4 regions of the Sulfurovum zhangzhouensis genome follow, and region 1 is predicted to be linked to each of the others. Evidence: riboswitches for the same ligand, from Rfam matches in the RefSeq annotation. Region 1 holds a riboswitch; each other region holds the start of a gene.
What was found. Region 1 has a riboswitch for cyclic di-GMP ahead of PGH07_RS00510 (DUF4382 domain-containing protein). Riboswitches for the same ligand answer to the same signal wherever they lie in the genome.
Positions count from the first base shown of each region.

Region 2: another riboswitch for cyclic di-GMP. It lies ahead of PGH07_RS04155 (hypothetical protein); the one in region 1 lies ahead of PGH07_RS00510 (DUF4382 domain-containing protein).
Region 3: another riboswitch for cyclic di-GMP. It lies ahead of PGH07_RS01990 (hybrid sensor histidine kinase/response regulator); the one in region 1 lies ahead of PGH07_RS00510 (DUF4382 domain-containing protein).
Region 4: another riboswitch for cyclic di-GMP. It lies ahead of PGH07_RS01400 (porin family protein); the one in region 1 lies ahead of PGH07_RS00510 (DUF4382 domain-containing protein).

Region 1 is NZ_JAQIBD010000001.1:95,086-97,290, forward strand. It holds gene PGH07_RS00505 (DUF58 domain-containing protein) at 1-243, shown strand, start outside; gene PGH07_RS00510 (DUF4382 domain-containing protein) at 393-1,265, opposite strand; cyclic di-GMP riboswitch class I at 1,420-1,494, opposite strand; cyclic di-GMP riboswitch class I at 1,565-1,639, opposite strand; gene PGH07_RS00515 (5'-nucleotidase) at 1,785-2,205, opposite strand, start outside.
Region 2 is NZ_JAQIBD010000001.1:797,558-799,762, forward strand. It holds gene PGH07_RS04150 (ABC transporter ATP-binding protein) at 1-1,116, opposite strand, end outside; gene PGH07_RS04155 (hypothetical protein) at 1,113-1,466, opposite strand; cyclic di-GMP riboswitch class I at 1,486-1,566, opposite strand; gene ribA (GTP cyclohydrolase II) at 1,754-2,205, opposite strand, start outside.
Region 3 is NZ_JAQIBD010000001.1:367,201-369,405, reverse strand. It holds gene PGH07_RS01995 (translocation/assembly module TamB domain-containing protein) at 1-956, shown strand, start outside; cyclic di-GMP riboswitch class I at 1,031-1,111, shown strand; gene PGH07_RS01990 (hybrid sensor histidine kinase/response regulator) at 1,247-2,205, shown strand, end outside.
Region 4 is NZ_JAQIBD010000001.1:270,109-272,313, forward strand. It holds gene PGH07_RS01395 (Ig-like domain-containing protein) at 1-384, opposite strand, end outside; gene PGH07_RS01400 (porin family protein) at 397-1,005, opposite strand; cyclic di-GMP riboswitch class I at 1,039-1,137, opposite strand; gene rpoN (RNA polymerase factor sigma-54) at 1,252-2,205, opposite strand, start outside.

The DNA.
Region 1 (2,205 bases):
ATTATTGTTCGACATAGAGAAGAAGAGAAACCTCATAAACTTGGTGACGTGATACTTGATAATCCCAAGAGTACACAAAGTCTTAACACTGACTTCAGTACAACAAGTATCCAACACTATCTAGCGAAACTTAAAGCACATGATGAAACCGTGCAAACACATTTCATTCACTATAATATCAGACATACGAAGATATACACCGATGAGGATCCTATCGATAAACTGGTACGGTTATTTGTATAAAACTTAACGACACTACTCTTTAAAACTGATACTGGAATATCAGTAATAAACTAATTTTCAGTATTTTTAAAAGTAACTTTTTGGGGAGAGACTCCCCCCTCGAAAGGGAGGATAAGGAGATATTCAAAAAATTTTAATTGCTTTAATTACTATGGAAGAACATCTAAAAGATTTTCATCTGTGATATCTACAGTTGTTGTAGTATCCGCTTCAACAACTACATTATCAATAAATCCTAGTACGTTTTCAAACTCACCTGTATTTGTGTATGCAACAAGTACAAGATCATAAGTACCAGTAGTCAACCAAGGGAGTGTAAATGTTCCATCTGTAGCATCAGTGCTTAGAACAGCATTAGAGAAGTTACTACCTGTAGTATTTGATTCAGCATCATCCCAACTTCCATCAGTATATGCATAAAGGATTGCCTGAGATCCGTTTACATCTATATTCATTGTACCATTGATCTCACCAACTTCGATATTGTCAATGATTTTAATTGTTGGTTTGAGCATGTATTTACCATTTCCAGTTGAAGCCACAGATTTTCTCACATCAAAGTCTGCAGTGATATTAACAACTCCACCCGCTGGGATAGTAAAACCACCGATCGCTTTATACCCTGTTTGGTCACCACTTGGAACAGTCAATTTTGCAGTTGGTGAACCATCAACAAACTCGATATAACAGTTAGAAGTATCAAGTTTGAAACGAACATGTGCAATTTCACCTGCTGGAAGCTCTACTTCATTAAGCATTGTACTGTTTCCATCTTGTAGTGTTAGAAGATCAATTGTTCTAGATTCATTAAAATCTACATCTTGCCAACTTTCATTACTGTCAGCATATTGATATCTAAGTCCCGTAAAAGTCACAAATACACTTTTTACATTTTCATCATCAGTAGGAGCATCAGTAAGACTCATGGAAGCTATTCCTGTAGTAGTTGATGTACTACCGCCTCCACATCCAGAGAGTAATAAGCTTAGGGTCAATCCCAAAGCGGCTATGAGTTGTTTCATGCATCATTCCTTTATAACAAATATTAACTACCAAACTCATTGTATAAAAAGTAAGCCTTATTGCCCTACTTTCAAACAAGAAGTACAATAAATACTTTACGCAACAATAAAGTGAGGTCTTTTTTTGTTGTACAAACGAAGTGTAGAAATTCATTTTGGCAACCCGGCTATCTACATGAGACCCGTGGCTTTCCGTCCTTGTTTCGCAACAAGTTTGGCACAACAAACTGAATAAATACTAATTGAAATGTAAAACAGGAGAAAAGAAGAAACGTAAAAATACATTCTAATAAGATGTATTTGGCAACCCGGCTATCTTCATGAGACCCGTGGCTTTCCGTCCTTGCTTCGCAACAAGTTTGGCACAACAAATAATATTTAAAAACTCTAATAGTCTTAGTACTCTTTATTATAGACTGATTACTCTTAAGATTAAATAAAGCTAATTAGATTAATTTAGATTTTTATCTATTATTAGAAAGTATTTGATCAAGTTATGTGAAACTATCTAATAGAAAACTAAGACTTATAGGGTACTTTTGCAGAAGGCGTATCTTTTGCCGTATATTTCAAGTGTGCATCCTGATCATCAAAGAAGATATCCGCACCAAATGCTTTGATCACTTCATACTTCTGTACCCCACCCTGGAAGAACGCTTCATCAACACGAACACCCCATGCATCAAGTGTACGAAGAACTCTTTCATGTGTAGAGAAATTACGTGCAGTGACCAAAGCCGTACGGATCGGTGACTTTTCCATAGGAAATCTATCCTGAATATCAGAAATGACTTTCAAAAATTTAAAAAAAGGACCTTTGCTTAATGGATTTTTGGCATTTTCCCTTTCATATGCCAGGAATGCCTCCAGACCTTTTTCTTGATAGATCTTCTCACTCTCATCACCAAAGATCACAGCATCACCATCAAAAGCAATTCTT
Region 2 (2,205 bases), 700 kb from region 1:
AGAGAGGACTTCGTTTGAATATTGATAAGCAAATGAAACATCTTTGAGTGTAACTGAAGTCGTTAATACATTCTCAAAAGGATTCTTCTCATGAGGGTAGTGTGGCTCCTGTTTCAATTTTAAAAGCGCATTAATGCGCTCTATCGCAGGTTTGGTATTTTGATAGCTGATCATTAGTCCCATTAACTGTTGTACAGGAGAATTCAAAGCAGAGAGATAAAACAAAAAGGCGATCATCATTCCTACACTTAAATCAGAATAAGCTACTACTACCACCCCCAAAGCACGGAATATATCAATGACCGTATTAGTCAAAAGTCCGGAAGACCGTTGTGCCACGGCAGCTTTATGGCCATAATCAATGGATGCATTTTCTATCTCTTTGGACTGGTCAAGAATAAGAGCAAAAAAGTTTTTCTCTTGGTTACTTGCCCGTACTTGAATAAAGAGTTCAAGTGTTTCATTCAGTAGTTCATTGTAAACCTCATAGGCTTTATATTGACGTCTTAACAACTCTCCTGTCTTTTTCCCTAGGACTTTTGAAAAGGCAAGAAAAAAAGGATTCAGGAATAAGATCAATAAAGCCAGAACCCAGTTCATCCATAACATGACTGCTGCAATACCAATAAGCATCAAGGTTGAACTGAAAAAACTACTGACAAATGCACTGGCAAAACTACTGACACCTGTTACATCCTGTATGGTCTTGGAAACAACTCCCCCCGATTTTAAAGTCTCATACTCGGACAAACACACACGCTCAAGATGATGCAAGATACGATGTCTTAGCAGATAACTGATCCTTTGCGTAATTTTAATAGCATAAAAACTTTGTTGATTGCTAAAAACAAATGCTCCCATTCGCAGTATAGCCACAAGAATTACCGTAACCAAGACTAAAAACCAAGTTTCACTATTACCAAATGTCGTAGACAAAAATGCTGTCAATTTTCCAGGGTGTCCAAGTAACACTTCATCAATCAATAGTGGAATAAGCATAGGGATAGGCAGAAGCAGTAATGTTGCAGCCATGCCATAAAATGTTGTCGCCCAAAACTCTTTTTTTTGCCCCAATATCTGCTGCCAGAAACGTTTCAATGAATAGAGCTTTGTCATTCTTGACCCACCCCATCAATATTCATCATATAAGCATAGGGCTTGATCGTTGACACTTGCAGTGATACTAAAGTGACCGAAGCATGATTCAGTATAAGAGAGGGAAACAGCATAGAAATGTTTTGAAAACGCAGATCCATTATCAGGTCTACATTTTTTTCAAAAGTATAAAGAGTCTTATCATCTAGTAATACCTCTTTAGTATACTTATTCTCTCGAATATCATCACTTCCCCTTTCAGTGAATATAGTAAAGGTAGTGACATAAACAAATAGAATTAACAGGAAAACAAAAAGTTGTAAATCAACTAAACGAAATTTTTTCAACGACATAAACTGCCATCTTTTCATTATAATACCCCAGACAATCTCTGGCAACCCGGCTATCTTTTCTCTTTTAAGACCCGCAGCTTTCCGTCTCTACCTCACGATAGGTTTGGCTTTTTCTCTAATAAAAGTAATTTATTCTACCTATTCATTAATTAAATAACAGTTAGCGAAGATATTATATAGTAGAAATAACAAATATGCGATACACGCGCAAATTTTTTTAACTGAGCAAACAAGCTGAGAATTATATGATAAGAGAAGAGTGCATAAATAATTTTAGTTTCTTATTTATTCTGATACAAAGTGGACTATAGTAAATGCCCCATCTGCTCTTTTTTAGTCTGCAGATACCCTTCATTGTGAGGATTTGAAGCGATCTGGAGAGGAATACGCTCTATGATCTCTATATTTTTGAGGCTTTCAATTTTCTTTGGATTGTTAGTAAGCAGCCTTAGCTTTTTGATCCCAAAATGTTCCAGGATAAACTCAACGATCTCATAGGTCCTTTCATCGGCTTGAAATCCCAGCTGATGGTTTGCAGCAACCGTATCAAATCCTTTATCTTGTAACGCATATGCATTCACTTTATTGAGTAGTCCGATGTTACGACCTTCTTGACGGTGATAAATGATCATTCCACCCTCTTTTGCGATCAGCTCCATAGCAGCATGAAGTTGTTCTCCGCAATCACATTTGAGCGAACCCAAAGCATCCCCGGTCAGACACTCAGAATGTACACGTACGATCGGAGCCTCTGGAA
Region 3 (2,205 bases), 270 kb from region 1:
TATGGGTAAATGATGCACTTCAGATAGCCGGAAAGTATGACTTAAAGAAAAAAGAAGGAAAGATCAATGCAGATGCTAACAAGTTAAAGTTGGAGCATGAGTGGGCTGATGTCCTCTCTGATATTAATATAGTGACAACAGCTGACGGTAATCGCACGGATATAAAAGGAGATATCGTTTTACAGGGGGGAGAAATCCATTACGATATAAATCAACAGTCATTTGCCTCTGACAGTGATATTATTATTGTTGAGAATAAAGAAAAAAAACAACCCAATCACTTTATGGATCAGTTGAGCATGGCACTGAATATTCATTGTAAAAAAGCTCTTCTCTTCAAACAAAAAGACATTAACATTCAGGCAAAACCTAGTTTTACCCTTTATAAAGCAATGAATGAGCCTTTAATGGTATTGGGATCGATTGAATTACTTGAAGGCGGCACTTATCTCTTTCAAAATAAAAAATTTGTTCTGGAAAAAAGTTTTATCTATTTTACTGGTACTTTCAATAAACCGCTTTTAGAGATCAAGGCAAAACACCAAGCACTTAATCACTTGATTACTATTACAGTAACAGGCACACCGGAGGCTCCTAATATCAACTTCTCTTCCAGTCCGAGCCTCACAAGAGAACAGATACTTTCCGTTCTACTTTTTGATAATGAATCAGCCTCTGATACGTATACCGGAGATGAGATGATGAAAATGATGGGAGGTGCTATGGCAAAATCTGCTTTAGCAAATGCTGGGGTTAAGATCGATCATTTTGTACTTGGTGCAGGGAACAGTATAGAAGTTGGTAAAAAGCTTACAGACGATCTTATGATTATCTATATCAATGATGAGATACCAAGAGTTGAGTTAAAATACAGGCATAATCGACGTTTTCAGAGTGTTATTGGAGCCAGTGGAGAGTCTAGTTCCTATGATATCATCTATATTAAGGATTTTTAGCCGATCACTTTAGTTGGTATTCTTTGGTATATATTTAAGTCTATTCATTGTAGAATTTACCACATAGGTATTAATGTTGAAAAAGCTAAACCTGTCGTGAGTCAGGGACAGAAAGTTATGGGTCTTTTTTCAGAAAAGATCGCCAGACTGCCAATAGAATCTACCTCTTTTAGGGATATTCTTCTTTTAACTTTTTACCCAAGATTTATGTTTGTCTTGAAATAACGGTAATCATTCAAGATATGAGACATGTTATATAACTCAACGAAGTAGAACACTAAAGGACTGTGATGAATATATCAAAAAACAAAAGTGTACTGGGATTGCTACTTAGTGTGGTCATGGTAGCTTTTTTTATACTCTCTTATGCTGCATATAATTCTTATAAAAACTATGAACTTACACAAAATAGCAAGAACCTTCCATCATTCGTAGAACATATCGAACTGGTATTGGATACTATGGAGTTTGAAAGACTCAATAGTGCTATTTACATGGTAACAAGAGCACAGAGTGATGCAGAGAAGCTTGAAAAGAACAGAAGTGATGTTGATGGGGCATTGAAAAATCTCATGATCTACATCGCTGATAGTCAATTTAGTGCCTATAGTAGACAGATACAAAATATAAGTGGGGAACTTCAACAGATAAGACGAGAAGTAGATGATCTTAGAGGTAATTATCAAGAGATTCTTGTGGATAGGTATCATCATAAAGTATTTGGAAATGTCCAGGAGATATTACAAAGTGTACAGAATACGCTGACAACCAAGAAAGTTGACCACTATTTTAGTGTCTACCTGGCGATAACCAACCTTAAGGAGAATACTGTAGTTGAAAATACAATGATCTCTTCTATTCTTCTTGGGTCTCAAAAAATGAATGACGAAGATGTTAGACTATGGGAAAAATTGATCGCTCAAGATAGATTTCCTGATTATGGTGATATAGAGGATCAAGAGTTGGTTTCCAGGCTTAATGCTTTACTCTCTGTTGATGAGTATAAGAGTGTTCTTGCAAAAGAACGCGAGATGATTATGTATGAGTCCAATAGAGGTGGTTATGCAGTGACTTTGCTTGGATGGCTAAACCAAGTAACAAAAAAAATGGATTACTTTACCCAAGTCCAATCAGAGCTGCGTAAATCCATGCATATCATAGATGATACTGGGAAATGGTTTGCTATCGGATATGCAACAGGAGCATTTTTACTTTTAGTAGTATGGATTATACTATTGATAAAGTTTGT
Region 4 (2,205 bases), 180 kb from region 1:
AAGTCCATTAGTATCAGATACGATATACTCGATCACAGATGGATCATTAGTAAATCCAATCTCAGGTGTAAAAGTCACATTTCCTGCAGCATCAACACTCCATGTTCCTTCGCCCGTTACCACCAAAGAATCACCGGCATTCGCTGTCCCGATGATCTGTACAGAACTGACATCAAGATTGTTTTCAACATCAGTATCGTTTGCTACTACTAAGATAGTTGCCGGTGCCCCTGAAACACCAACACCGCTATCGTTTACTGCTACAGGAGCTACACCGGCAAGCGCACTGTCTGAAGAGGTAGAAGACTTATCACAGCCATTCAATGCTAAAAGTGAAGAAACCATCAGTACAAAAGGTATGATTTTAAAGTTTGTTAATTTCATTCTTGATTCCTTTTAAAACTTATACGTAAGACCGACTGTCCAAGTATCGGCAACTATATCATCAAGTTCTGCTCTCTTGTCAAGTCCTTTATCATCATACAATGAGACATAATCGGCAAATACAGATATCTCTCCTGAAAGCGCATAACTTACTCCAAGTCCCCAATGGAATCCACCTTGAACTGCATCACCACCTGCAAGGTCTTCAAGCATAATTTGGCCATATCCTAGAAGTCCGTAAATATCAAAGTTTCCAATCGGATACATAGGTTTTACATAAACTCCCCAGCTATAATAATCACCATCATATCCATCAGTGACACCTAGTGTACCGCTATCATAGTCACAAGCACCCAGACCTAATGTATAACGTCCTTCAAGTGCCACATAACTGTTAAACTCGTATCCTGCTTGTAATACCACTGTAGTTGCACTAATCTTTTCATCAGTTGTCTCATCATCAACCGATACATCTCCCATTCCTACGCCAATATAGAAAGGATATACCTCAACTTCCGGCATTTCGACATAAGGCTCTACAGCCTTACCCATATCACCGCCCCCATAAGCTATTCCACTCAGTGCCATTATAGACACCAGAGATAACATTCCCTTTTTCATTATTTCCCTTTAATAAGTGTAGTATTTGATTGATTATGCAACCTGGCGATCTTTTCTTTTACTATAGAGCTATAGTATCCAAGACCCATGGCTTTCTGACCCTATCTCACGATAGGTGTAGCGTTTAACATTGTAATGCATTTTGATTATATTTAAAACATTATTAAAATACTAAGTATTAAGTCAAATTATCAAATATAATAACAATATATTTATCTTTTTAAGAAAGCTTCTCCTTGATTCATTTTAGAGCATCTCAAGCTGATAAAGGAACTTCCTCTCTTTAAATGAAGGGATATCCAGCTCCTGGCGGTACTTGGCAATAGACCTTCTCACCATCTGTATACCAAAACGTGCTTCAAGCATCTCATGGATCGCTTTGTCACTATAGGGTTTGTTTTTATCTTCACTCTGGATCAATCTTTGGATAAACTCTTTTAGCTCGGCTGTAGACACATTGCCTATAGCATTGGAAAAGAAGTCTTTAAAAGAGTAGATACCATGCTCTGTTTCCATATACTTTCCGCTTATCGCGCGGGAAATTGTAGACTCATTAAATCCAAGCTCTTCTGCAACATCCTGAAGTTTTAAAGGTTTTAGCGTCCCACCCATGAAAAACGAATACTGTTTTTCCAACAGTACCAGTGTAATGTTATAAAGCGTACTTTTTCTAAGGTCCAGGAGCTTGACCAGTTCTCGTGCTTCTTTAAATTTCTGTTTCGCAAAATTCTCATACTTATCGATCTGTGTCACCTTGAGATCCGGATAAAATGCATTGTTCATTTTTATGGTCAACTCATCTTCATCAAAATAGACAAAAAGGTCAGGCAAGATAGGCGGCTCACTCGGCATGTATTTGATAGCCGGCGGATTTTTGAGATGTTTCAGTATCTCTTTGGCCTCTGAAAACCTAGGATGGCTGATAAACTTTTCCAATGATTCAAACTGTATGATCATCGCACTGAGCAATAGGCTCATATCATCATCTAGATCAAACTCATTTAACTGAAACAAAAACGACTCTTTATAGTCTTTTGCCCCTACCCCGTAAGGCTGAAGATAAGCAAAACGCTGTCTGACCGATTCTACCTGTGCAGCAGGTACACCGCACTGTGTAGCGATCTCTTCAATATCTCCTTCAAAATACCCCTCATCACTGATATAAAATATGATCTGTTTAGCGATCTTCTGAGAGATCGG